DNA from 4 places in the Psychrilyobacter piezotolerans genome. Region 1 is predicted to be linked to each of the others. Evidence: riboswitches for the same ligand, from Rfam matches in the RefSeq annotation. Region 1 holds a riboswitch; each other region holds the start of a gene.
What was found. A riboswitch is a leader RNA that binds a small molecule or an ion and turns the genes downstream of it on or off. The one in region 1 is predicted to bind cyclic di-GMP.
Positions count from the first base shown of each region.

Region 2: it holds a riboswitch for cyclic di-GMP, as region 1 does, so the genes downstream of both, DYH56_RS02940 (putative bifunctional diguanylate cyclase/phosphodiesterase) here and DYH56_RS12595 (hypothetical protein) in region 1, are expected to answer to the same signal.
Region 3: it holds a riboswitch for cyclic di-GMP, as region 1 does, so the genes downstream of both, DYH56_RS03820 (pectate lyase-fold domain-containing protein) here and DYH56_RS12595 (hypothetical protein) in region 1, are expected to answer to the same signal.
Region 4: it holds a riboswitch for cyclic di-GMP, as region 1 does, so the genes downstream of both, DYH56_RS04695 (HD domain-containing phosphohydrolase) here and DYH56_RS12595 (hypothetical protein) in region 1, are expected to answer to the same signal.

Region 1 covers NZ_QUAJ01000026.1:15,201-21,644, forward strand. The annotation lists gene DYH56_RS12580 (DUF4037 domain-containing protein) at 1-631, shown strand, start outside; gene DYH56_RS12585 (DNA-3-methyladenine glycosylase I) at 681-1,232, shown strand; cyclic di-GMP riboswitch class I at 1,493-1,568, shown strand; gene DYH56_RS12595 (hypothetical protein) at 1,981-2,766, shown strand; gene DYH56_RS12600 (hypothetical protein) at 2,781-3,503, shown strand; gene DYH56_RS12605 (hypothetical protein) at 3,650-4,018, shown strand; gene DYH56_RS12610 (hypothetical protein) at 4,000-4,404, shown strand; gene DYH56_RS12615 (energy-coupling factor transporter transmembrane component T family protein) at 4,508-5,512, shown strand; gene DYH56_RS12620 (hypothetical protein) at 6,154-6,444, shown strand, end outside.
Region 2 covers NZ_QUAJ01000003.1:138,634-145,077, reverse strand. The annotation lists gene metH (methionine synthase) at 1-680, shown strand, start outside; cyclic di-GMP riboswitch class I at 1,287-1,371, shown strand; gene DYH56_RS02940 (putative bifunctional diguanylate cyclase/phosphodiesterase) at 1,497-3,014, shown strand; gene DYH56_RS02935 (EAL domain-containing protein) at 3,044-5,908, shown strand; gene DYH56_RS02930 (PEP/pyruvate-binding domain-containing protein) at 5,953-6,444, opposite strand, start outside.
Region 3 covers NZ_QUAJ01000004.1:135,101-141,544, reverse strand. The annotation lists gene DYH56_RS03835 (VC2662 family protein) at 194-751, shown strand; gene DYH56_RS03830 (LA_2272 family surface repeat-containing protein) at 885-1,490, shown strand; gene DYH56_RS03825 (tryptophanase) at 1,679-3,064, shown strand; cyclic di-GMP riboswitch class I at 3,395-3,470, shown strand; gene DYH56_RS03820 (pectate lyase-fold domain-containing protein) at 3,586-6,444, shown strand, end outside.
Region 4 covers NZ_QUAJ01000006.1:39,662-46,105, forward strand. The annotation lists gene DYH56_RS04685 (MurR/RpiR family transcriptional regulator) at 1-636, shown strand, start outside; gene DYH56_RS04690 (DMT family transporter) at 822-1,670, opposite strand; cyclic di-GMP riboswitch class I at 1,929-2,013, shown strand; gene DYH56_RS04695 (HD domain-containing phosphohydrolase) at 2,108-4,285, shown strand; gene DYH56_RS04700 (N-acetylneuraminate lyase) at 4,700-5,578, shown strand; gene DYH56_RS04705 (GNAT family N-acetyltransferase) at 5,673-6,161, shown strand; gene DYH56_RS04710 (sensor domain-containing diguanylate cyclase) at 6,273-6,444, opposite strand, start outside.

The sequences.
Region 1 (6,444 bases):
GTATTTTAATTATGCTGAATTAGATAACACAACCTGGGAGAGAGAGGACCAGGGGTTCTTCAGGGGGAACGGTGTTCAGGTGGATATTGTATACAGGGATGTAGAATTTATAGAAAGGGTATTGGAGGAGATAGTTATAAAATGTACAGCCTCAACAGGATACAGCACTTGTTTTTGGGCCAACTTCATTAAATCAGATATCCTCTACGACAGGGACGGGAAATTAGAGAACCTGCAAAAAAAGTTTGATATTGAATATCCGGAAGAATTAAGAAAAAATATAGTTTCAAAAAACTTTCCCCTCTTAAATAAAATAATACCAGCCTATACCAACCAGATAGAAAAGGCCTTAAAAAGAAATGACATCCTAAGCGTCAACCATAGAATCAGTGCATTTTTTGAAAGTTATTTCGATATTATTTTTGCAATAAATATGAAACTTCACCCTGGAGAAAAAAAACTCCTAAAAATTACAAAAGAACAGCTGGATCACACCCCGGAAAATATGGAAACAGACATAAGGGAATTGTTTGAAAACCTGTATAAAAGGGAATTTGATATTGTAGACAAATTAAATGTGATTACCGGCAGATTGGAGAGTCTGTTAAAAGAATTAAATTTAATATTTTAATGTAAGATCCAAAAGGAAATGGATTAAGTTTGATCCACAGGGGGAGTGAATGAAAAGGTGTGATTGGTGTATAGGAAATGAACTCTATGAAAAATATCATGATGAGGAGTGGGGGAAGGTTGTCCATGATGACAGAACCTTGTTTGAATTTCTGATCTTAGAATCTGCCCAGGCAGGGCTCAACTGGCTGACTATATTGAAAAAAAGAGAAAACTATAGAAAAGCCTATGATAATTTTGATTATAATATGGTGGCTGAATACAATGAAGAAAAATTTGAAGAGCTGATGAATAATAAAGGAATAGTCAGAAACAGATTGAAGATAAGGGCTTCCATAAACAATGCCGGAAGATTTATGGAGGTTCAAAATGAATTTGGGAGCTTTTATAGATATCTATGGAATTTTACAGATGGTAAGCAGATAATAAACAGGGTAGAAAAATTGGAGGATCTTCCTGCAAAAACAGAACTTTCAGATGCCATAAGTAAAGACATGAAAAAAAGAGGATTTAAATTTATAGGAACTACAATCATCTATGCTTATTTACAGGCAGTAGGAGTAGTAGATGATCATTTGGAGGGGTGTGTGGCTAGGAAGTAAAGCAACGTGACGCTGCATCCAGAATTATTATCAAAAACAAAAAAGGATTATATGAGTAATTTTACTTATATAACCCTTTTTTTAATACCTTTACCCTTAGTCTCTTTTTCAATGGTAATTATTTCATCTACAATATTTGTCTATTTATTTGGGCTGAACATAAAAAAAATTGACAACAAAAATAAAATGCACTATATTGTAAAGAAATGACTAAAAATATTACAGTTTTAATTAAAATTCAATAATTTTTTAATTAAAATTTAAAATGTTGGCAAAATAGGAGAAATCCTGTGACGCAAAGCTATAGGGCCTTTAAAATGGCAGCCAGTTGCAGATCTTTCGGGATCTGTATTTTTTTTGTAGTTACTACTTTTGATTTTTGTCCGCTTGAGACACGAGTATCTAAATTACTTTTATTTGAAATAAAATAATTTAGAATGTGGCTAGAGACGGAAACAGGAGTAGTATGAAGAAAATTCTAAGGATTCCATCCTTAACTGGCTCTATTTACTTTTTATCTGAAAAAGAAATAGAGGAAAGAAAAGCAGACTTTTTCTAAATGATGTTATAGGGGTAAGTCAGAGGTAATTACCGTCTTTTTACAGCTTCAGTCCTCGTTACACTGCGGAACTTATTCTGTTGTACGACTGAGTAGAATTTTTACTGAGAAGTAGAGTAACATCTAGAAAAAGAATTTTTAAATAAAAAAAATGCTAGAAAGCAGAAATTTTTTATAGGGGATGGGGTTATGGAAGATATGAATGAAATAGTGAATCGGATACTAGATGAAGATAAGGAGATAAAAAATAGCTCGAGTGGTACCAACGGGACATTGACTATAGAAGAGTTTATGGAAGAAAATTATGAGGTAAAGAAAGAGTTAGAAGAAGGGGAGGAAGTTCGGTATATAGCCTATGAACCATCAGATGCTACTGGGATATTAAGGTTTATAGTACCTATCTATGTATGTTTTTTAACTGCTTGTACTTTTTTTATTATCACTTCATATACTGGGAATCGTTGGATATTTTTACCTACTTTTATTTTATTTCTGCTTACAATAATATTTATCATGAGTATGGTTGAGGATACTGTAATTTTTACAGATAAATCATTGATTATAAAAAGGAAAAAATATAGTAAAAAATTTATCTATAGTGAGATAAAAAGGATGAATGTCAATATTTCCCCGGGATGTTTTTCATACAGTATTTATAGTGATAAAGAAAAAATTGGGGTGATTACAACAAATTACAACAGATTTCAGTTACCTCAAATTTTATTAAAATTTAAAAGCGAATTAAAAATACAAGATGAAATAATGACATCTAAATTATTTAAAATAAAGATACTATTAATAGTTTTAATAATGGGATTAATAGGCACTTATCTTGAGCTTTCATCATATTTATTTTTTATGAATTTAATAATTTTATATTTTGATATTATTTTAGTTACTACATATTTTAAATTACTAAAAAAAGGAAGAATAAAAATAGTCTTGATAAAGAAAAAACTAAAAAAAGTAACTTAGAAAATCCAAAGAATTTGAACATATTAATAAATAAAATATTGGACGAAGACAGTACAATTAAAAACAGTTTGACTGGTACCAATGGAGAATTAACAATAGATGAATTCATGGAGAAATATCCGAAAATAAAGAAAAGGTTAGAGGTGGGGGAAAAGGTTCGATATATTGCTTATGAAAAGATAAAATCTAAAAAACGTGAATTCAACAAAATTTATTTTGGATCTTTTCCTTTGGCAGTAGTCTCACTGATTATTACAGTTTATTATAGTTGGCTTTTCTTTCCAATTTTTATGACATTTTTTATGACATTTTTATGTTCTCATGAATTTGCACAAGAATCAATAATTTTTACCAATAATTCACTACTTACATTAAAAAAAAATAATAAAATAAATAAAATATTATATAGTGAAATAAAAAAAGTGGTTTACAATAAAACTCCGAAAAATCCTGAATTTGGAAATTTGATTTTAAAAGGGAAGGAAAATAAATTAATATGTTCTGAAATCTATTTTTCTAAAATCAATCTTTCAAATATAATTTATAAAATAGGTATTTCTAAAATGGGAACCACAGAAAAAATTCTAACGTCTATTGCTTATATAGGACTTATAATATGGGTGTTTTTAGCCTTGATAGCTATTATAGACTTTTATGTTTTTATGCGATTACTATTTTGGATTCTGGGTATTCTTTCCATGTATAGATATATTACAATTAAGAAGGGTAGTAAATAATGGACGAACAATATTCTGCTTTTTATGTCGATACAGATAATTACGTTAGGTTTGATAGAGACAATCACAGTTTTATCGATCTATTTGTGATGATTGGTGTAAACTAGTGGCAAAAATATAATAAAAAAAATTATGGGGATGGGATTATGGAAGATATAAAAGACGTGAATGAAATAGTGAATAGGATACTAGATGAAGATAAGGAGATAAGAAATAGTGATACTGGTACCAATGGAGAGTTGACCATAGATCAGTTTATAGAGCAGTATCCTGAGATAAAGAAAGAGTTGTCGGAAGGGGAGGAGGTTAGGTATATAGCTTATGAAAAAAATAAATCAAGTAAAAATATTGATTACACTCTTAATTTTGTCTTTTTAACATTTACATCAATTTTTATTTTATTACTTTTAATTGAACTGCTTGCTTATATGAAATTTAATTTTCTGTATTTTTTTGTTAGCTACTTTTTTATTATGTTAGTTTTATTGATAAAAAAATGGATAAAAATACAATAATTTTTACAAATTATTCATTAATTACAGTAAATAAGAATAAAACAGAGAAAATTCTATATACACAAATAAAAAAAATTGATTATCTTAAGTTGCCATTTTTTTCAAGTAAAACAGCTCATTTTACTTTTTATGAAAACAAGAATAAAAAATTGGGTTTTAATGAGGGTTTTTCAAAAATAAATATATTAGATATTGTTAAGCAAATCAATTTAAAATTAAATTTTAAAAACGATTTATTTGCTGCACGATTAACTGGCGAATTTATAATATTGATGACGATAAGTAGAATTATAGAAAATACTCATATTTTTAGTAAGGATACTTATATAGGCATCCTTGCTATATTAGGTAGTGTTTTAATAACATTTAACTTTTTCAAATATTAGATGTGAGGAGGATGTTTATGGCAAAAGTAAAATCTTTAAATCTGCTCAATGGATTTAGATATAAAATAAAACTTTTAAGAGAAAATCAAAATAGGAGGAAAATATGGAAATAAAAAAAATTAAAGAGCTATTAAAAAATACTGTTGGAAAATCAATTATATTGGCGGTGATTTATTCTGTCTTACTGATTATTTTTCCCAATATACTGTTCCTATTTATTTTGTTAGTTATTCCTATGTTTATATTTTTTTTATGGAAAGCTATCAAAAATAAAGATTTTACTGTGGTAACTAAGTTTATTTTACCATTTTTATTTATGTTTTTGTTTTACAAATCATATCATTCTATGGGAAAAAAACCTATAGGAGTCAATCTTTTCCATCCTCTCGTTAAAGAACGAGTAGAAAAACATTTTAAGGAAAAATATGACTTTGATTTCGTAGTAACCAGAATTTATTATTATTATTACGGAGATGAAGCTCATGGTATGAAATGGTATCCAGCTATAGGAGGATATCTAAAACATGATAAAAAATTCCCTGTAGGAGTATGGATAAGGGATGGAAAGATAGTCGATAACTATAGAAGGGTGATTTTTTATAGGGAAGTAGATGAATTCTATAAAAAGATGATCAGTAAACATTTTCCTTGGAAATATTCCTCTACAATAAGTATTTCTATTAGTGAAAAATGGATGGTTGATTCCTATGAGGAACTCTTAAAAAAGAAATTTAAAGATAATTATGTAAAAATAATGATTTTTTCGAATAAAGAGGATTTGAAGAAGAAAAAAATATCCAAAGAAAAATACCTTAAAACTATCAAAGGGTTCGTAGAAGAATTTTCAAAATATAATAATCATATCGATGACTTTTTCTTACGATTCGATAACACTCTTTTTGAAGAGAAAACAGAGAAAATGTTGGTTATTAAAAAAAGAGACTTTAAAGGGATTAAGAATGCTGAAAAATATGAAATTATAGCAAGAGATTATAATAAAGGGGTTACAATCGATAATTATTATTCTACTATAGATAAAATTTATGAAGAAATAGATCGTTTGAGTAGTGAAAATGAAAATATTTTCAGTGACTTTGAAAATTATTAAAGGAGGGAAATTTATGAAAAAAATATGGAGAAATTGAGCTTTGTCGGTCTTTTTCTTTAGCTTTCAATTTTGAAGGCGATGTTGCTTTCACAAAATTTATTCTACTAAGAGCGATATACAAATTAAGTTCCGCAACGTAGTGAGGATTGTATCCCGAAAGCTCGTGGTTATTTTATCTCTACTCAGAAGCTATTTTCAAAATTTCTGCTTTTCTTTCCTCTATTTTTTTTTCAGATAAAAAGTAAATAGAGCCAGTTAAGGGAGGATCCCTTAGATTTTAATTTTTTCTATTTAGGTTCACGAGTATAAAAATTAGATGTAAATGAATATAATTTTAAATGAGCCTTGATCTGAGAAACAAAGGGAGTCTACCCGCAAGGGGCATCACCAAAACTCTAGAATTTTTTCAAAATTAAGAGTATTGCGTCAGAAGATTCCAAAGTTTCCGCTTTTGATACGGGATACTTTTTCTCTGTAGCAAGAAAAAGTATCCAAAAAGTGCCAGAAGTTTATAAGTTGTCTTAGTGGAGTAAGTCACGATCGTTGTTGTAGGAACAGTACTGCTGAAGTAGAACGACTATAAACTTCGATTTAAAAGTGGGGAAATCTGTGTCAAAAAAATTGATAGGAGGAGAAATAATATGGGAACTTCAAATACGGGAACAAACGGGAAAAAGAGTATAGAGGAAATCATCAAAAAGGACAGCGTAATAAGAAAACTGCTGGAGAGAGGTGAGGTGGTGGAATATATATCATATAAGAAGGGAATGGGTTACAAAATAATCGCTGGATTTATGGTTTTAGTTGGAATTTTTGCTATTTTTGCACTGAGAGAATTTATTCTACCTGGAGAGTGGGGGATACCACTTATTTTAGCTTTTTATTTTTTATGGCCTTTAAATCAAATTTTGGAAGGCTGGATAGGTAAACTT
Region 2 (6,444 bases), on a different contig from region 1:
AATATATCCACTGGGATATATTTTTACACGATTGGAAGGTAAAAGACACCTTTAAAGAGGAAGATATTTTAAGGGAGGCTGAAAAATATCTAGAAATATTGAAAGATAAAAAATTAAAAATATCTGCAAGGTATGGAATTTTTAATGTGGAGAAAAGACCCATGGATATTTTAAAAATTAATGGTCTGGAACTTCCCATGGTGAGAACCCAGCAATGGGAAAGTTCACTGTCCCTGGCAGATTTTGTAGAAAATGAAGATTATATAGGTACCTTTGCAGTATCCATAGATACTGTATCCGGGAAAACAGAATATGAGGATATCATGTATAAATTACTGGGAAACAGACTGACAGAGGCTGCTGCATATTATTTAGAGACTAAAGCAAGTGAGGTAATTCAGGTTAAGATAAGACCGGCAGTAGGTTATCCTATTTTACCCGATCACTCCATGAAAAAAGAGATCTTTGATCTTATGAATATCTGGGAATTAGGAGTAACCCTTAGTTCCACTTATACCATGACACCTGTTCACACTGTCTGCGGTCTGCTGTTTTTCAGCGAAAATGCCAAATATTTTGATCTGGGAAAAATTGATGAAAATCAGATAGAATCTCTGGCGGAATTCAGAAAAGTTGATTTTAACAAAATGAAAGAAAATTTAGGTATTTCTATTTGTTAATAAATAGGATTCCTCCATTAAATAAAACCAGGGATTCCTAACCGGAATTCCTGGTTTTTATTTAGATTTTCCTAGCCTTACTTCTCCCTTAAGTCGCATCTTTTATCTCATTGTTTTTTCCATATAAAATCTCCTAACTTACTCCTTCTCTTTCTCCCTATTCAGGTTTGCATTTAAAATTGACTTCTTTCAACATATACATTATAATTTACGAGCACTTTCCATTAATTTTATATTAAAATTTAATTGAAAAAAGCTGTTGTGGAAAACAAATTCATTTTAATAGTTACAATAATCGTTACTTTTATTGGTTTCATTATAGATGAAACCATGACAAAGAAGGATATAACAAAAGGCAGCAATGGAAACATTGTATAATTTTACAATAGATGATGAATGGCTTCAGATAACTCAATAAAATTAAGTTTTTTTTAACTGCAACAATTTGACTCTATCTTTATACATTAAAAAATGGACAAATAATAAAACCGTATGTTATATTTAATCTTAAGGTAATAAGAGAGATTTTTAGTAACAGATTCTCCTAAAAATTATATCTTATCTATAAAAATTTTAAATAAAACAATTTAATTAATTCCTCGTGATAATCCGAAAAGGCAAAACAATGGAAACACTGTGACGCAAAGCTAAAGGGCCTTAACTATTCTTATTATGGCAGCCAGTTATCGAAATAATTTCAGAGTCAATGTAGGGAATTCTAAAAGATTATCTTTTAGTATCCTTTTTTTTTTGCAAATATATCTTTTTGAAAAATTAAGATAATAAAAAAAACATATAAACTAGGAGGAACATTTAATGAAACAAAGGTTCAAATTACTGTTAAGTTTGACAATTTTTTCTCTGGGAACGGCAGTCTATGGCCAGGGAGACACCTTGTTAAAACATGAGAAAGGTCTGATCTATAAGATTACAACGTATATCTTAGTTATAGTTATCATATCTTTACTGGCAAAGTACCGATGGATAAAAGACCTTTATCAAAAAGCATACTTTGATGAACTCACCACAGCTAAAAACAAGACCAGGTTCAGAAAGGAAATGGGAAGGTTAAACTTTGAAAGTAACAGAGGGCTGGGGATGTTTTTAGACTTAGATAACTTTAAGCGGATAAATGATACCTATGGTCACCATATGGGAGACCTTGTTCTCAGGGAAGTGGTGAAAAGGCTGCATAAAATATTCGATCACAACAGTATCTATAGATTGTCTGGAGATGAATTTTTTATACTGCATAAGAATATCGAAGAAGATGATATAGAAAAAAAAGCAGCGGAAACACTTAAGGAACTGAGAAAACCTCTGGAAATATTAGGATCAACTCTGAAAGTTCACGGGAGTATAGGGATCTGCCCTATTAGCCCAAAGATAAAAAGTACCTCGGAATTTCTGCACAGAGCCGATGTAGCTATGTACACAGCTAAAAAAAATGGGAAGGGGACCTTTGTAGTGGCAGACGACCAGATGATAGAAAAATTTGACAGATATCGTCAGCTGGAAAAAGATTTCATATATCACCTTGAAAACAAGGAAATTTTCCCATACTTCCAGCCAAAGGTTGAACTTGAGACTGAAAAAATAGTGGGGGTCGAAGCCCTGGCTCGTTGGATCCATCCAGAGGAGGGCTTTATACCACCAGGAGTTTTTATCCCCATAGCTGAAAAAAATGAGGTGATCGCCGATCTTGATTTTCTCATTGCAGAATCTGCAATAAAATCATTAAAAACCTGGATAGAAGAGGGGATAGTTGGAGATGACTTCAATTTATCCTTTAATATTTCAGTTAAAACTTTAGAAGGCCTGGATGTGTATGACCACATCGAAAATATGTTAAAAAAATACGGTGTTCCAGGGAATAGAGTACAGATAGAAATAACGGAAAGTATCTTTATAAACAACATCCAGAAGGTGCTCTACGAGATGAACCTCTTAAAGGAACGTTTGGGTATTTCAATAGCTTTAGATGACTTTACAGCGGGACATGCATCCCTGAAAGGGCTGGGAGTTTTAGAAATAGACACACTTAAGTTTGACAGAAGCCTCCTTCAGATAGTCAAAGAAAACGTAGATAAGGGGCAGAGGATATACAGCACCCTAATTGATCTTTCAGACGATATGGGATACATATCTGTTGCCGAGGGGATAGAGGACGCAGCTGAGAGTGAATTTTTGAAAAAAGAGGGAGTCAAATATGCCCAGGGGTACCACTTTGGAAGACCTATGCCTGAAAATGACTTGGTTGCGGTCCTGATAAATGAAAGGTCGGAATTAAAACTTAAAAAAAATACCTGCAGTGAATCGGAAATAGTAGCTTAGGTAATATTTACATAATATTGGGAGGAAAAATGATTAAACTTAACAGGAAATTTCTATTTTCTTTAATGTTGGTTTTTATTAGTTTAATAGTTCAGGCCACAAATTATATATCTTCAGGTATCTATTCTGAGGATGAAATCAATTATATAAAAAGTCTGCAAAATTCTGGAATACGGATGGGGGTTCATACAGGAAGTCCTTATATCGATCTTGAAAATCCCGATGACAGTTTGGTATATAAATATAAAGATCTCCTTGAAGAGTTTTTCCATATGGACGTTAAGGTGGAGACGGATTCCTGGGAAAATCTTTATGAAATGCTGGAAAGGGAGGAGATCGATCTTCTGCTTAACTTTACCCTGTCTGAAGAAAGAAAGGATAAAATTAACCTATCCATTCCGATACACAGCGACAAGCTCTATGTTATCACTACAAATAAAAATATTCCTTTGAGATCCTTTGATGATCTGGAAGGAAAGGAACTTACAGTTATTTCTCCATCTGCATACAGTGAGTATTTGAAAAAGTTTAAAAGGGAAAAGAATTTAAATTTCAGGTTAAGAGAGGTCCATGAGACTGCTGAAGGTTCTGCCTCTGACTATATTGTCGTTTCCAAGGAAGATATCTATGATAAAACCGAACCTATATTTGAATTAGGAAGAATAGACCCAATTGGATTGGGGATAGCAAAGAGCCAACCCATGCTGAAATCGGTAATCGACAAGGCACTGGAGTTTTCCCATAGAGAAAAGTTTTTAAAGCTGCTGGAGTATGAAAAAAACAAGAGGAGAAAGAGAGTTTTTCATAATTTTTTAAACCAGCAGGAGATTGATTATTTGAACAATAAGAAAAGTCTTAAGGTGATTTTCCAGAGTGATTTTTACCCTACTTCATATTATGATGGAGCTCAAAAAAAATATGACGGATCCTTCGTTCAAATGATGGAGGAAATCTCACAATTTTGGGGGATACCCCTGGAAGTTTCAAATGAAAATTTAAATAGTGAGGAAGCTGATCTGAGAGGGATGCTGTTCACTGAAGAAAGAGAAAATATATATAAATTTACCAAGTCATTGACCTACAAGGATATCCTGATTGTGGCTGCAGGTCCAAAAAAGATAGGAGTTGAGAAAAAAGTAAATAAGGTTGGGGTTGTAAAAACCGATATCTCAGCTGCTTCAATCCGAAAATACCTGCCTAAAGATACAGAAATAACTGAATTTCCCCACTCTCAAACCATGGTAGATGCCTTGAAAGATAAGGAGATCGACAGCTGTGTTATGGATGCCGATATGTTCCGTTACCTGCAGCAAGCGCGGTTTGATATTAATTTTTATAAAGTAGATATTTTAGATAAGCTACCCTTTGCAATAGCAGTAAAAAAAGATGACGAAATCTTAATTGGCATATTAAATAAGGTAATGGATAACTTCTTAGACTATAAGAGGGTAGAAGATGAATTTTTAAGTGAGATGTCTTTTTTTAAAACGATAAAAGCAGATGAGCAAAAAAAGAATAGAAAATCTCTTTCTCTGGTGATCTCATTATTCGGTTTTTTCACAGCAGCTTTTTTTACTGGATTTAAATACAGAACCAATAAAAAATTGAAAAATTTAGCCTATTATGACCACCTTACTACAGCCTTAAACAGGGTAAGCTTTAAGGAAGCTATGAATAAGATAGACTTTAAAAGAGACAGGGGTCTGGGTATGTACATAGATCTCAATGACTTTAAGGTGATAAACGATAACTATGGACACCATGCAGGTGATATGATCCTCAAAGAGTCAGTTTCCAGACTTCAGAAAATATTTTGTAAGGATACCGTCTACAGGCTGGCAGGAGATGAATTCTTTGTATTTCACAGGGATGCTTCTGTTGATGAAGGAATAAAGCTTGCCGAAAATGCCCTGGCGGAGCTGAATAAGTCAATAAATATCCTGGAAACAACCTTTAATATAGGTGCAAGTATAGGGATATGTGAGCTCCATGAAAAAATTGATAATATGGATTATTTTCTACACAAAGCAGATATAGCCATGTTTGCGGCCAAAAAGAATGGAAGCGGGTCTATAGTTGTTGCCAGCAAGGAACTGGTAAGGGAATTCGAGGAAAGTAAAAATCTGGAAAGAGATTTTAAGGTAGCACTGCAAAAAAATGAGATTATTCCTTATTTCCAGCCAAAGGTCAATCTGCAGACAAACAAAATAATTGGTTTAGAAGCCCTGGCACGTTGGGTACATCCCCAAAAGGGCATTATTTCTCCAATTACCTTCATCCCCTTGGCTGAGGAGATCGGCTTGGTATATAAGTTGGATATGAAAATTGCGGAACTCACCATAAAAACAGTTAAAGATTGGCAGGAAAGAGGGATTATAGATAAAGGTTTTAAGGCATCCTTTAATGTCTCTGCACAGACCTTTGGTGAAATAGATGTATATGAGCAGATAAAGTACCTGCTGGATAAATACGATGTACCTGGAGAAGCTGTTGAAATAGAGCTTACAGAAAGTGTATTTATAAAGAAATTCAGTAAAATACTTGGTGAACTAAACTCCATTAAAGATAAGCTGGGTACATCAGTGGCACTGGATGATTTTACAGCTGGTTATTCCTCACTGAGGGAGCTGGGGAAGTTAAATATAGATTCCTTAAAATTTGACAGAAGCCTGCTGGAGTCGGTTAAAGAAAATTCTGTTAAAGGTAAAAAAATATATCGTACCCTCATAAGGCTATGCAGCGATATGGATTATATTTCAGTGGCTGAAGGGATAGAAGAAGCCAGTGAAAGTGATTTTTTAAAGAAAGAAGGGGTTACCCATGCCCAGGGATTCTTTTTTGGAAAACCTATGCCAGAAAAAGACTTTGTTAATCTATTGAATAAGGGATTGTAATAAATCCTGCTTACTCAAAAAGGATCACAGATGAGCTTCTAAGTTCATCTGTGATCCTTTTTTTCTACGATCTTAACTATTCCGCTGGATCCGTCAACTTCCAGTAAATCTCCATCCTTAATAATTTCTGTAGCCTTATGGATGCCGCTTACACAGGGAATTCCATATTCCCGAGCTATTATTGCCCCGTGCTGGAGAGGTCCGCCGATTTCCATGACCACCCCCGATGCATTTACAAAAATAGGAGTCCATGCTGGTTCTGTAGCTCTGGCTACTAAAATTTCTCCTTTTTCCAGGGATTTTTCATAGGGAGAATTAAGTACCTTGGCTCTGCCACGGATAACTCCAGGCGAGATAGGATCTCCTGCCAGATCTCCCTCTTCCGATTCCCTTATATACCTGAATATCTTCCCCCGGCTGTCTATAATCTTCGGCCAGTCTTTAATGTGTTCCCTGGTTTTTCGTAATTTCAGATTTTTTTCAATTATACCCTGTAAATTCTCTTTATTGTTTTGAGCCTCCCTTACCTGCTTTAT
Region 3 (6,444 bases), on a different contig from region 1:
TTAAAACAAACGCTGTGGATTGGTGTTAATTGGTGGCTAAATTTTTTGATTTTTACATATTATTTTACACTATATTTACTGGGATTAATACGATATAATTTTTTTATTTTTATGTAGGATTAACATAGGATCCACGGTATAGTGTTATTGTACATAGTTTAAAACCATAAATTATTTTTAGGAGGTAAGAGAAATGAAGAGAATGAAAATTTTATTGGGGATGTTATTCTTGTTATCTAGTATGTCGTTTGCAACTGGATTTCAGTTTAACTTTGCGGGAAATCAGGTGCCGGAATCTGAAGATGTCAGCGGATTGAGATTGAATTTATTTTATGGAAAGACTGCTAATGTAAGTGGTGTTGACTTTAACCTGGTTGCATTGGGAGAGACTGATAATTTCAAGGGTTTACAATTTGGATTTATAGGGGCTAATAAGGTAAATAATTCATTTACCGGTCTTGGAATGGGTATAGTAAACTTACATAAAGGTGATTCGAAGGGTGTTCTTTGGGGATTGGTTAATATGAGTAATGACGTAAAAGGTGTACAACTTGGAGGTGTTAACTACTCTACTGGAAGAACTACTGTTGACTTTGGTTTAGTTAATATCTCACAAGGTACAACTTTCCAAATGGGATTAGTTAATATGACAGATGATCTTACAGGGGTACAATTAGGTCTAGTGAACATAGCTAAAACTGGATTTTTACCAATATTCCCATTCTTTAATATCGATGGAAGAATATTCTAGAGTTTAGATTTTTATGAAAAAGTGTCTCTAAGTTAATAGAGACACTTTTTTTATTTGTTTAGGCAGCCTATAATTTTTTTTAAATACATAGTATAATACTATAATGTTTAAAATATAAATTAGGAGGACAAAGATGAAAAAAATTAAAATTTTACTGGGAATGATATTTTTAATATCTACCATGGCATTTGCAGAAACTCCATTTCAACTGGGAGTACCTGGGACGAATATGCCGGCAGATCAAAGTGTAAAAGGTGTAAGGCTTAACTTGCTTTATGGTAAAAACACCAATATGAGCGGTTTGGACATAAATATTCTGGCATTAGGTGAAACGAATAATTTTACAGGGGTTCAGTTAAGTCCATTTTGGATTGGAGCTAACAAGGTAAATAATTCATTTACAGGGGTAGGGGTAGGAATAGCAAATATCCACCTGGGACAGTCTACAGGAGTGGTTATAGGTGGAGTTAACTATACTACCAACTTTAACGGTTTACAGTGGGGAATAGTTAACTTTAACCAGAGAAAATCCACGGTTAATTTAGGAGGAATCAATTTCAACCAGGGAGAATCTTTAGTTGATATTGGTTTTGTAAATTATGCTGAAAGAACAACTTTTCAATTGGGAGCTGTCAACTTCACCAATGATTTACAGGGTGTCCAGGTGGGATTTATTAACTTTGCAAAAAATGGTTTCTTCCCGGTTTTTCCATTTTTTAATGTAGATGGCAGGTTGTAAGGGATCTTAAATGATTAAAGTAAAAATTAAAAATAAGTTTGTCTACCTGTAGTAGATAAGCTTATTTTTTTTAGAATATAGAGAATCTTCTTGGATATAATAAAGGATAGGCAGATAAAATTGAGAATATATTCGTATGACATAAAGATCTGAAATAATATTTAATAAAATATTCTGGGAGGTAAAATATGTGTGAATACTCAACATTAGCTGAACCATACAAGATAAAGATGGTAGAAAAAATTAGTCTTATCCCTAAAGAGGAAAGGGAAAAAAGGATAGCGGAAGCAGGGTATAATCAATTTGGATTAAAGGCTGAAGATATCTTTATAGATATTCTCACTGATTCCGGTACTGGTGCCATGAGTGATCATCAATGGTCGGCATTGATGTTAGGGGATGAATCCTATGCAGGAAGCAGGAGTTTTTATCGGCTGGAAAAGTCAGTCCAGAACATCACAGGATATAAATATTTTGTTCCTACCCACCAGGGGAGGGGAGCTGAAAATGTATTGTTTCCCCTTCTGATAAAAGAAGGGCAGGATAGTATATCTAATATGCACTTTGACACAACTAAAGCACATGTGGAACTAAATGGTGGAAGAGCTGTTGACTGTGTGATACCGGAAGCCTATGATACTGGACTAAATCACCCCTTCAAGGGAAATATGGACAATGATCGTTTAGAAAAAATCATCCTGGAAAAAGGTGCAGAAAATATAGCCTTTATCATAATTACCATCACCTGCAACAGTGCCGGAGGACAGCCTGTTTCCCTAAAAAATATAAAAGAAACTAAAAAAATAGCCGATAGATACGGGATTAAAATAATCTTTGATTCTGCCCGATTTGCAGAAAATGCTTATTTCATTCAGAAAAGAGAGGAAGAATACAGACATTGTTCTATCTTGGAGATCGTTCGGGAGGTGTTTTCCTATGGAGATGCCATTACCATGAGTGCTAAAAAAGATGGAATTGTGAATATGGGCGGACTGATAGCCATCAAAGAAGATTTAGAATTATTTAACGGTGTCAGGACCAGGGTCGTTCCCATTGAAGGGTTCCCTACCTATGGAGGGCTTTCAGGGAGAGATATGGATGCTTTAGCCGTTGGATTCACTGAGGTTGTGGAGGAATCATATTTAAGCTCGAGAATAAGACAGGTTGAATATCTTGGAAAACTGCTCTCAGAAGGAGGAGTTCCCATACAAAATCCTGTGGGAGGTCATGCAGTCTTTGTGGATGCCAAGAAATTTTTACCTCATATTCCCTACTATAATTTCCCGGCTCAGGCACTTTGTGTGGAGTTGTATAGGGAAGCCGGTGTGAGAGGAGTGGAAATCGGATCATTTTTATTGGGGAATGATCCCGATACAGGGAAGCAGCTGGAGTCTGCTCTGGAACTGCTGAGATTAACTATCCCCCGAAGGGTATATACCGATAATCATATGGAGGTAGTTGCCAAAGCCCTGATCAATATCTATAAAAGAAGAGATGAAATAAAGGGGTATGAGATTGAGGAAGAACCGGAGATCCTGAGACATTTTACAGCTAAGCTGAAACCGGTAGAATAATAATAAAAAAACTGTAAATTTAAAGAATTAAATTTACAGTTTTTTTTATTTATAAATATTATTTACTGTTATTTATTTTCAGAGGGTAAAACTGTCTTATGTGAGATTTTATTTCATATTTTAAATGTGTCTTTAATAAAAAAACATTAAAACTTTAAATTGAATTGATATAGTATCTTAATAAAGATACTATATCATTACTTTATAGCAAAGTTTTAAGCATGAGTATATTATAATATAATAACAACTTTGTTTTAAATATATATTGTAATAATGATAATAGTGTGGTACGATATACACCATATATCAGAAACTGATGTAATTTTATAAAAATAATAGAGGCAAAGCAGGGTAAATCTTGTGACGCAAAACTATAGGGCCTTTAAAATGGCAGCCAGTTGCAGATCTTTTAAGGGTCTGTATTTTTTTTTTGAAAAAAATAACGGAATCAGTCAACAAATATATAGAATAGCACCCATTGGATAAAGACATAATAAAAATAAAGTAAGAGGAGAATAAATATGAAAATTGAAAATTATGGAAGACTTGTCAAACGAAGGTATAAAACAATAATGACTATTACCGTTGCGGCTATAATAACACTATTATTAAATTCTTGTTTTTCGTCTGGAGAACCTGCCGGAAAAACAGGATCTGCCGTGGAAAATTTTGTGATTGAAAGGCCTGTACCCTCTGAGGATGGGAATAAAGCTTTAGGAATTTTTTCTGAAAAAAATCTGACTGGAGAGGAGAAGTCTTCAGAGGTTTGGGAAACAGAAAGTGTTAAAGGAAAAAGTATACCTGTCGATAAAACAATAAGTATGGATGGCGGATTGTTATTGGCTCCAAATTTCATATCAGAAGATACAGGAAGAGCTGCTGTTGAAGGGAAAGCCGGCAGCGAAAGCAGTGTTATTTCTGAAAATGCTACAGGGCCAATAGGTAAAAAAGAGGGGGAATCAATAGAAAACAAGCGTAATTTATTGGTATTCGGTAACCTTGGAATCTACAGGGAAGATCATAGAACAATCACCGGCATGGGTTCATCGATTATTAGATCGTCTGTACCTCCTATTAAAATATGGGATTTAGGAAACAATATTATAGGTTCTACTTATACCTTAAGTGCACCCGAAATATCTAAAGATATTGATGGGTTAAGAACAGCGGGAGCTCAAATAATAAATGAAACTACCATTACACTTGAAAGTACTAACCCTGTGAGAAATACAGAAAGTTATTCTGGAATGAAAATAGAAGCTGGCGGAGTAGGAGTAAATAGAGGTACTATAGATGGTAACGGGATTGGAATGAAGGTTACAGATGGAGTTGCCGATAATAGAGATCGAATTGAAATAACAGGTAATTATGGAATGGTTGCTGGTAGTGGAGGTACTGCCATTAACAATACCAATGGTCGAATTACAAATGATGGAGATTATGCTATGTATGCTGAAAACGGTGGTATTGCTATTAATAAAGACTGGGCATTCATTCAAAACACTGGAGATTACGGGATGTATGCTACTAATGGTGGAATCATTATAAATGAATTTAGTATTCAAAATCCAGGAGACTACGGAATGGTTGTATACAATGGTGGTCTTGCACTCAATCATAAATCATTTAATTTTTTTGGGATAGCCAATCATGGGGATTATGGTATGCTAGCTGAAGGAAATAATAGTGTCATTATTAACGATCTCAAAGTTGATAATGGGGGTAACTATGGAATGGTCGCTAGAGGAGAAGGAAGTATTGCTATAAATACAGACACCGTATCCAATGGTGGCGACTATGGAATAGTAGCTGAAGGTCTCGGAAGTACAGCCTTTAATGAGGGTACAGTTAGAGATGTAAATGATTATGGAATGATTGCTATGTCTGGAGGTCAAGTTCTCAATGATGTAAGAGGTATAGTTAGAAACGCAAATGATTATGGACTTTCAGCTAATGGCGATGGTAGTATAGCCCTCAATAAGGGAACTGTTGATAACGGAGGGGACTATGGAATGTCGGCTTCTTCTGGAGGTCAGGCTCTTAATGAAGGAGAAGTTACCAATGATGGAGAAAAAGGTATGTACGCTGACAATGGTGGGATAATAATCAGTAAGGGAACTGTATCCAATAGAGGTAAAGATGGTATGTATGCCAGCGGAACAGGGAGTACAGCTCTTAACAGGGGAACTGTATCAAATACCGATGAATATGGGATGACATCTCTATCCGGGGGAAGAATTCTCAACGAAGGAACAGTCTCAAATGTCGGAAATTATGGGATGTATGCCGGCAGCGGAGGAAGTACAGCAAATAACAGAGGAACAATCTCCAACAAGGGATCCAACGGTATGATTGCTATTCATGGAGGTACAGTAGTCAATGAAGGGACAGTCTCAAATGAAGGGACTTTAGGAATGTACGCCGAAGGTAGTGGGAGCACAGCCACCAATAGGGGAGTTGTATCTAATATCGGTGATTATGGGATGTATTCCATCAGTGAGGGACAAGTTATCAACGAGGGAACCATCAGCAATAGCAGCAGATTTGGTATGCTGTCCATCAGTAACGGTAAAGCTACCAATAAGGGAGTTATCTCAAATACAGGAGATGACGGGATGTATGCCCGTATAGGAAGTGCAGTAATCAATGAAGCCGAAGGAACAATCCGGAATACGGGGAATGTGAGGATGCATGCTGAAAACAGTACCGGTGAAGATGGAAGTAAGGCAATAAACAGGGGAATTCTGGAAACAGGATTTACTAATTATACGATTATGTCTGCTAGAGGAGATAAATCAGAAATTATCAATGAGGGAACTATAGCTATAGATCACGATAATAGTATCGGTATGTATGTAATGGAAGGATCTGCTGCCGTAAATAATGGTGAAATATATTTAAATGCCTCTAATGGTACGGCAATTAAGGCCGCTGATGCAGCTTCTAAGATTACTAACAACGGTAAAATTATTTTATCAGGTACTTTAACAGGCACTAAAGATGATAAAAATAATAAGGCCTTCGAATTAAATGGTGCGACCCTTGTAAATACAGGAACAGTTGTAAGTGATGGTACAGTCAACCTTAAGGCAGTTGATGGTAAATTTGTGCTGGGTACAGGAGGAACCATCGAATCAGATAAGATAGTGGGAGATTTTTATGCTGGCAGTGCCTTGGTTTTAGGAGGTTATGAGGAAAAATATACTAGTTATGAAGCTTTAAAAACAAAAAATATTGAAGGGAATGTTTTCTCCGATTCGGCTATGTTTAATTCCAAAATAGTCAAAAATGGAGAAAATTACGATGTTGTCCTGGAAAGAAAAAATTTCAAAACTATTATAAATAATCCTGATTTGGGAATGGTCTTGGAAAACAGTTAT
Region 4 (6,444 bases), on a different contig from region 1:
GAAAATTTAGATGATGTTTTAGACTATGGGGTTCGTAAAGTTGCTAAAGATTGTTTTTGTTCTACATCTGTAGTCATGCATCTTGCTAAAAAAATGAACTTAAAAGGTTTTGTGGATATGGTTTATCATTTTAAAAGCTTAACTTCCAAAAATCATGAAAATCATGAATTTATAAATTATTTTGAAAAAAACCATACTAAACTGGAAGAGTTAAAAAAAATCTTAGAAACATCTTCTAATGAAGCTATCTACATAATGGGGAATGGATTTTCAAAAATTATAAGCCGTTATTTTCAAGAGCGCTTAACAAAGCATGGATATCTTGCATTTGTAAATGAACATTTAGAACTTTTAGAAACACCTCATACAAAGTCTCCTTTAGCTATTATTATTTCTGAATCTGGAGAAACGAAGTATTCTGTAAAGCAATTAAACAAATGTATAAAAAATGATATAAAAGTTATCTCTTTTACATGTAATATTGAAAATACTATACAACAAAATTCTTTTCTGAATTTATCTATTGAAAACAGTGCTTATATTAAATCTTTAAATACTGATTTTAATTGTTTTTTTTCAAATTTAATTATGACAATAGATGCTCTTATGTCCACTTTGGAATCAAAATGCTTATAAATTAACTATATATCATATATCTACCCTTGTAAATAGTTTTAAAAATTAAAAAAAAGTTACATATATTGTAACCTGTTACAATATATGTATCGATATATCAAATTTAATAAAAAATTATAAAATAAAAGAGAGCTGTTACAGCTCTCTTTTTACTGGTTAGAAATATAATTTTAGTCCTTTTAATTTTACCCTTTTCTTTTTAAAATTAGATAGGTGGCCGATAAAATCATCCCCCCTCCTATAATTGTTGGGATTCCTGGCATTTCATTAAAAAATATTCCTCCTAATATAACAGCTCCCAATGGATCTATATAGGATAAAACTCCCACATGCTGAACTTTTATTCTTTTTATTCCTTCAAAATAGAGGTTTAATGCTATACATGTGTGGATGACCCCCACTATAATCATTAAGATTAAAGACAGGGTATTGAATCTCTTCATATTTTTGATCACAGGAAAAAAGATCAAGGAGGAGATTCCCATTTGAAATAAACTGATTTTATGGGATGGAACATCTTTCAATTTTTTTACACTGATTGTAACTAAGGCGTAAAAAAATGCCGCGATCAACCCATACCCCACACCTGTCATGCTAAAATTACTGCCTTTTTGAGACCCCATCAGGGTCATTAAAATTATCCCCGAAAAGCTTAGTCCAACAGCAATTAAAGTTCTTTTATTGATACTTTCCTTTAACAGAAAAACAGAAAGTATAGTTACGATAACAGGGGCTACATAGTAACTCATTGTTGCTGAAGCAATAGTTGTAACTTTAATTGCCCGAAAAAAGAAAAACCAATTGAGAGCAATAAATAATCCGCTCATAGAAAGGATTAAATATTCTTTCAAAGACAATTTATTGCTTGTGCTATCTTTCTTTTTTGTAAATTTTAATATTCCAAGTACTATAAATGCTATAAATACTCTGAAAAAGACTATAACCTCTGGCGGCTGATCAATATATCGTACAAATATCCCGATACTTCCCCATATAATCATTGATGATATCATCAAAAGATATCCTATATTCATAATGCTGCTCCTCCCAAACTATATATTTAGGCATACTGTACCACAAATTTAAACTTTAAGCTATATTTTTCCCCTACTGATTTAAAGTATCGAGAAGAATTTTTAGGATAATGTTATCTACGGTAAATATAAAGTAGGTGTGTCAGATATAGTCTATAAAGAATATCCTTATTTGAAGTTTTTAATCTATTCTGTTATTATGATAATAAAGTTATAATATTTTGTTTAAAGTAAAAATATATATAATCCAGGGAATAATTCTGAAAAAGGCAGAGCAGGGGAAATTTTGTGACGCAAAACTAAAGGGTCTAAGTCTCTTAAGATATGACAGCCAGTTGCCGCAACTTTTTTAGAGGTATGCTATTTGTATAATTACAATGTAGCCTCTTTTTTATTTGCTTTAAAATATTAATAATGAATAAAAAAAGGGGTGGTTTATGAATAAATTATTATTTTCAATTTTTATTTTATTGAGTGTTTCTATTTATGGGATAGAAAATTTAAATATTCCATTAAATAAAGATGAAAAAGAGTGGATTACAGCAAATAAAAATAAAAATATAACGATTTATTTGGATAAGGACAGAGGGATATTAAATTATTATTCAAAGGGAAAAAGAAAGGGTGTTTTTCCTAATATAATTAAAGTATTGGAAGAAAACACAGGACTTAGTTTTAACATAATCGATGAAGATACTGAAATATTTGAGAGTTCTGTAGATTTGGGGATTCCTGATATAGTAATGGGTGTAGAAGACTATAAAAGAAATAATAAAGAATATGAGTATATAGATACACCTGTTGAATTAGATGGAGTTGCGATTACCAGAAAAGATTATCCTTCTATTGATTTTAAAGAAGATAATTTTGGAAAAAAAATTGTCTATGAAGAGGGAGACCAGATAAAAAATAAAATTATAAAGAAATACGGGAACCTAATTACATTGATCTCTAAACCAAATCAAAAAGAAGCTGTAGAAGCTATATTGTCTAAAGAGGCGGATGTTTATATCGAAGATTATCAGGAGGCTTTAAAATATTTAGTCAAAACGCCAAACAATAATGTAAAATTAAATTATTTTTCAAAAGTTATTAAAACGGATTATTATACTGGAGGAAAGGCAGAATTTCAGCCTTTGTTAGATATTATAGAGAGAATTTTTGATAATAAAGATCTGACAATGAAGTTTTTTCATGAGGAAACACTGAGTTATACGAAAAATAAGTTGGAGATATCCAATGAAATTCAAGAATATATTAAAAACAGGAAAAAAATAAAGGTTTTTCTTCCTTCCTTTGAAGAATTTCCACAGCTTTTCTATATCAATGAAAATAAGGTCCCAGAAGGATTTTTAAATAATTACTTCTATGAAATTGATAAAATATTGGGAATACAAATAGAGTTTGAAAGAGAAAATATAGATTTTGATGTAGACCCATTTATACTGAGTGTCAATGGGGAAGAATTAATATCTGAAAATGAAGAAATACTCATAACAGAACCTTATACCCAGATACCATTATTGATTTTTAATAGTAGTGATGAAAGCTACGTCCCGTATTTTGATAATCTAAAAAAATATCGTATTGCTGTAGTAAGAAATTCTTTTATTGAAAGGTATCTTTTGTATAAAGGATTAGGGAATAATTTAATAAGGTTTAAAAATATAAGAGAAGTATTGACAGCAGTAAGTTCTAAAAAAGCGGATATTTTAATAGGGGAATTGCAGCAAATTGATTATTTTTCAAAATTATATAGTATAAGAGATCTGCAGGTTGCAGGGACTATCCAGGATAAGCTGGAGTTAAGTTTTGGAATACCCAAAGAAGATAAAACCCTTTATTTTTTAATAAATTCATTGAACAATGAATTTTCTTATAGAATAAAAGAAGATAAAGATAAATTTTTTATCCAAAAAATAAAAATAGCAAAAGATTATAAATTATCTATAGTTATCTCCGCAGTTTCAATTCTCCTGCTAAGTTTCGTTTATAATCATTTAAGAAAATTTAAAAACACTTCTATGAAGTTAAAAAAATTAACTATTGGTCTGGTTGAAACTCTGGAAAATGCCAATACATTCAACGATGAAGATACAGGTGCACATATAAAACGATTAAACAAATATTCAGAATTATTGGCTGAAGAACTTAAAATGCCGAATTATTTTGTAAATGAAATAGGATTATATGCTTCCCTTCATGATGTGGGAAAGATAGGGATACCTGATAATATATTAAAAAAACCCGGGAAATTGACAGAGGAAGAATTTGAAACAATGAAAAATCATGTGGAAATAGGATATAATCTTATGAAAGATCTGGATATTAGTCCGGTAGCTTTAAATATAGTCAGATATCATCATGAAAAATGGAATGGTCTGGGATATGGAAAAGGTTTAAAAGGAGAAGAGATCCCAATTGAAGCAAGGATAGTGGCTTTGGCAGATGTATACGATGCATTGCGTCAGGAAAGGGTTTATAAAAAAGCCTTTACCCATGAAAAATCTATAGAGATAATAAGATCTGAAAGTGGCAGACATTTTGACCCTGAAATAGTTAAAATTTTTATAAAAAAACATAAAAATTTTGAAAGGATTTTCGAGGAAAATTAAAAAAATTTTACCTTTAATTTGATTATATTAATAACTGATGGTTTATATTATCTGGGTATTCTAATTAGCCTTTGGTTTTAGTTAGATTAATAATTAATTCAATTATTCAATATTTTAAAATATAAATTGCTATAACTTTATATCTTCTAAGATCTAGGTTCACCAGATAGACTAAAAGTCTTTCTGGTGGACCTTTAGTCCTTCTCATGGATTAAGTTTTTTCCCTCTCAACCTCAATATTACCAACGAATAAATGAAACTCATCTCTGTACAATTTTTAAGAAGCACAGGTGGAAAATCAGAAGGGAAGGGAACCATTTTTTGATAACAATCAAAAATGTTATAAGATACTTAATATAGATGTTCGTAAGAGAAACTTGTGGATTAATTTTTTAATATATATAGGGGGTAAAGATGAAAACAAAATTAGGTGGTATCTATTCAGCATTAATGGTGGCATATGATGAAGACGGCAATATAAATGAAAATGGAACCAGAGAAATTATCAGACATAATATCCACAAGATGGAGGTAGACGGCTTATATGTAGGCGGAAGTACAGGGGAAAATTTCATGATATCTACAGAGGAGAAAAAAAGAATTCTTTATATCGCCATGGATGAAGGAAGGGGTCAGGTTAAACTTATGGCACAGGTGGGATCTGTAAATTTAAAAGAAGCTGTGGAGCTTGGAAAATATGCCACCGATCTGGGGTATGACGCACTGTCAGCAGTAACTCCTTTTTACTATAAATTTGATTTTGAGGAGATAAAGAACTATTACAATACAATTATAGAGGCCACTGGAAATTATATGGTGATCTATTTCATACCATCTTTAACAGGAGTAAATCTCAGCCTGGATCAATTTGGCGAACTTTTTGAAAATGAAAAAATAATAGGAGTAAAGTTTAGCCATGGAGATTTTTTCCTTCTGGAAAGACTTAGAAAGGCATACCCAGACCACCTTATATACGCAGGTTTAGATGAGATGATGTTATCGGCTGCGGTCCTTCATGTAGATGGCGGAATAGGAAGTACATATAATGTGAATGGAATAAGAGCAAAACAAATATACACCCTTGCTAAAGGAGGAAAAATAAAGGAAGCCAGAGAACTACAGCATACAACCAATGACTTGATAGAGGGAATCCTGGCCAACGGCTTATACCAGACAATCAAAGAGATTATGAAAACTCAAGGGGTAGATGCAGGGTATTGCAGACAGCCTACAAAAAGGCTTTCAGAGGAAGGAATTATAGCAGCAAAGGAATTGGCTGAAAAATATTTATAGAATTATTTGATACAAAATATGCTATAATTTTATTAAAAAATATATACAGTGGACCTATTTATTCATATAAAAATTAAAATAGCAGGGGGATCATATGGAATTAAAGATTAGAAATGGAAGATTGGAAGATGTTGAAGCTTGTTTTATCCTGGAAGGGAAAACATTTCCAGAGGATGAAGCAGCCTGTAAGGAAAATATAGAAATAAGGTTAAGAAAATTTGCAGAAGGATTTATAGTAGGAGAGTTAGATGGGAAGATAGCAGCCCATATAAATAGTGGTTCTACCAATCAGGAAGACATAACAGATGAAGAGTTCAAGGGTCTCATCGGTCATGAAGATGGAGGGAAAAATATAGTTATTTTTTCAGTAGCTGTGGATCCTATTCATCAAAAAAAAGGAATAGCTAAGATGATGATGAAAGAATTTATTGAGGTATCTAAGAAGATGGGAAAGGAGAAGATCCTTCTACTCTGTAAGGAAAATCTTATGAAAATGTATGAAAGAATGGGATATAAGAAGATAGGAATTTCAGCTTCTACCCATGGGGGAGCTGTGTGGTATGAGATGGAGCAGACTTTATAGGTTATTTATGGTTAAGAGGCATCTAATTAATTAGAGCCTCTTTTTTTTTGTTTAAGTAATTTTAATAAAAATTGTAGATTTATTTAATTTGATATTATTATTTTTACAGGGCTAATAGATAATTTTATTTTTACCGCTGTTTTTAGACTGATAAAGCAGCACATCTGCTTTTTTTATAAATTGTTCTATATCCAGTCCCCTCTCATATTCGGCTATTCCGCCGCTTACGGTTATTTTCATTAGTTTTTCCAAATTTGAAGTAAGTATAAAGTCATATTTTTCT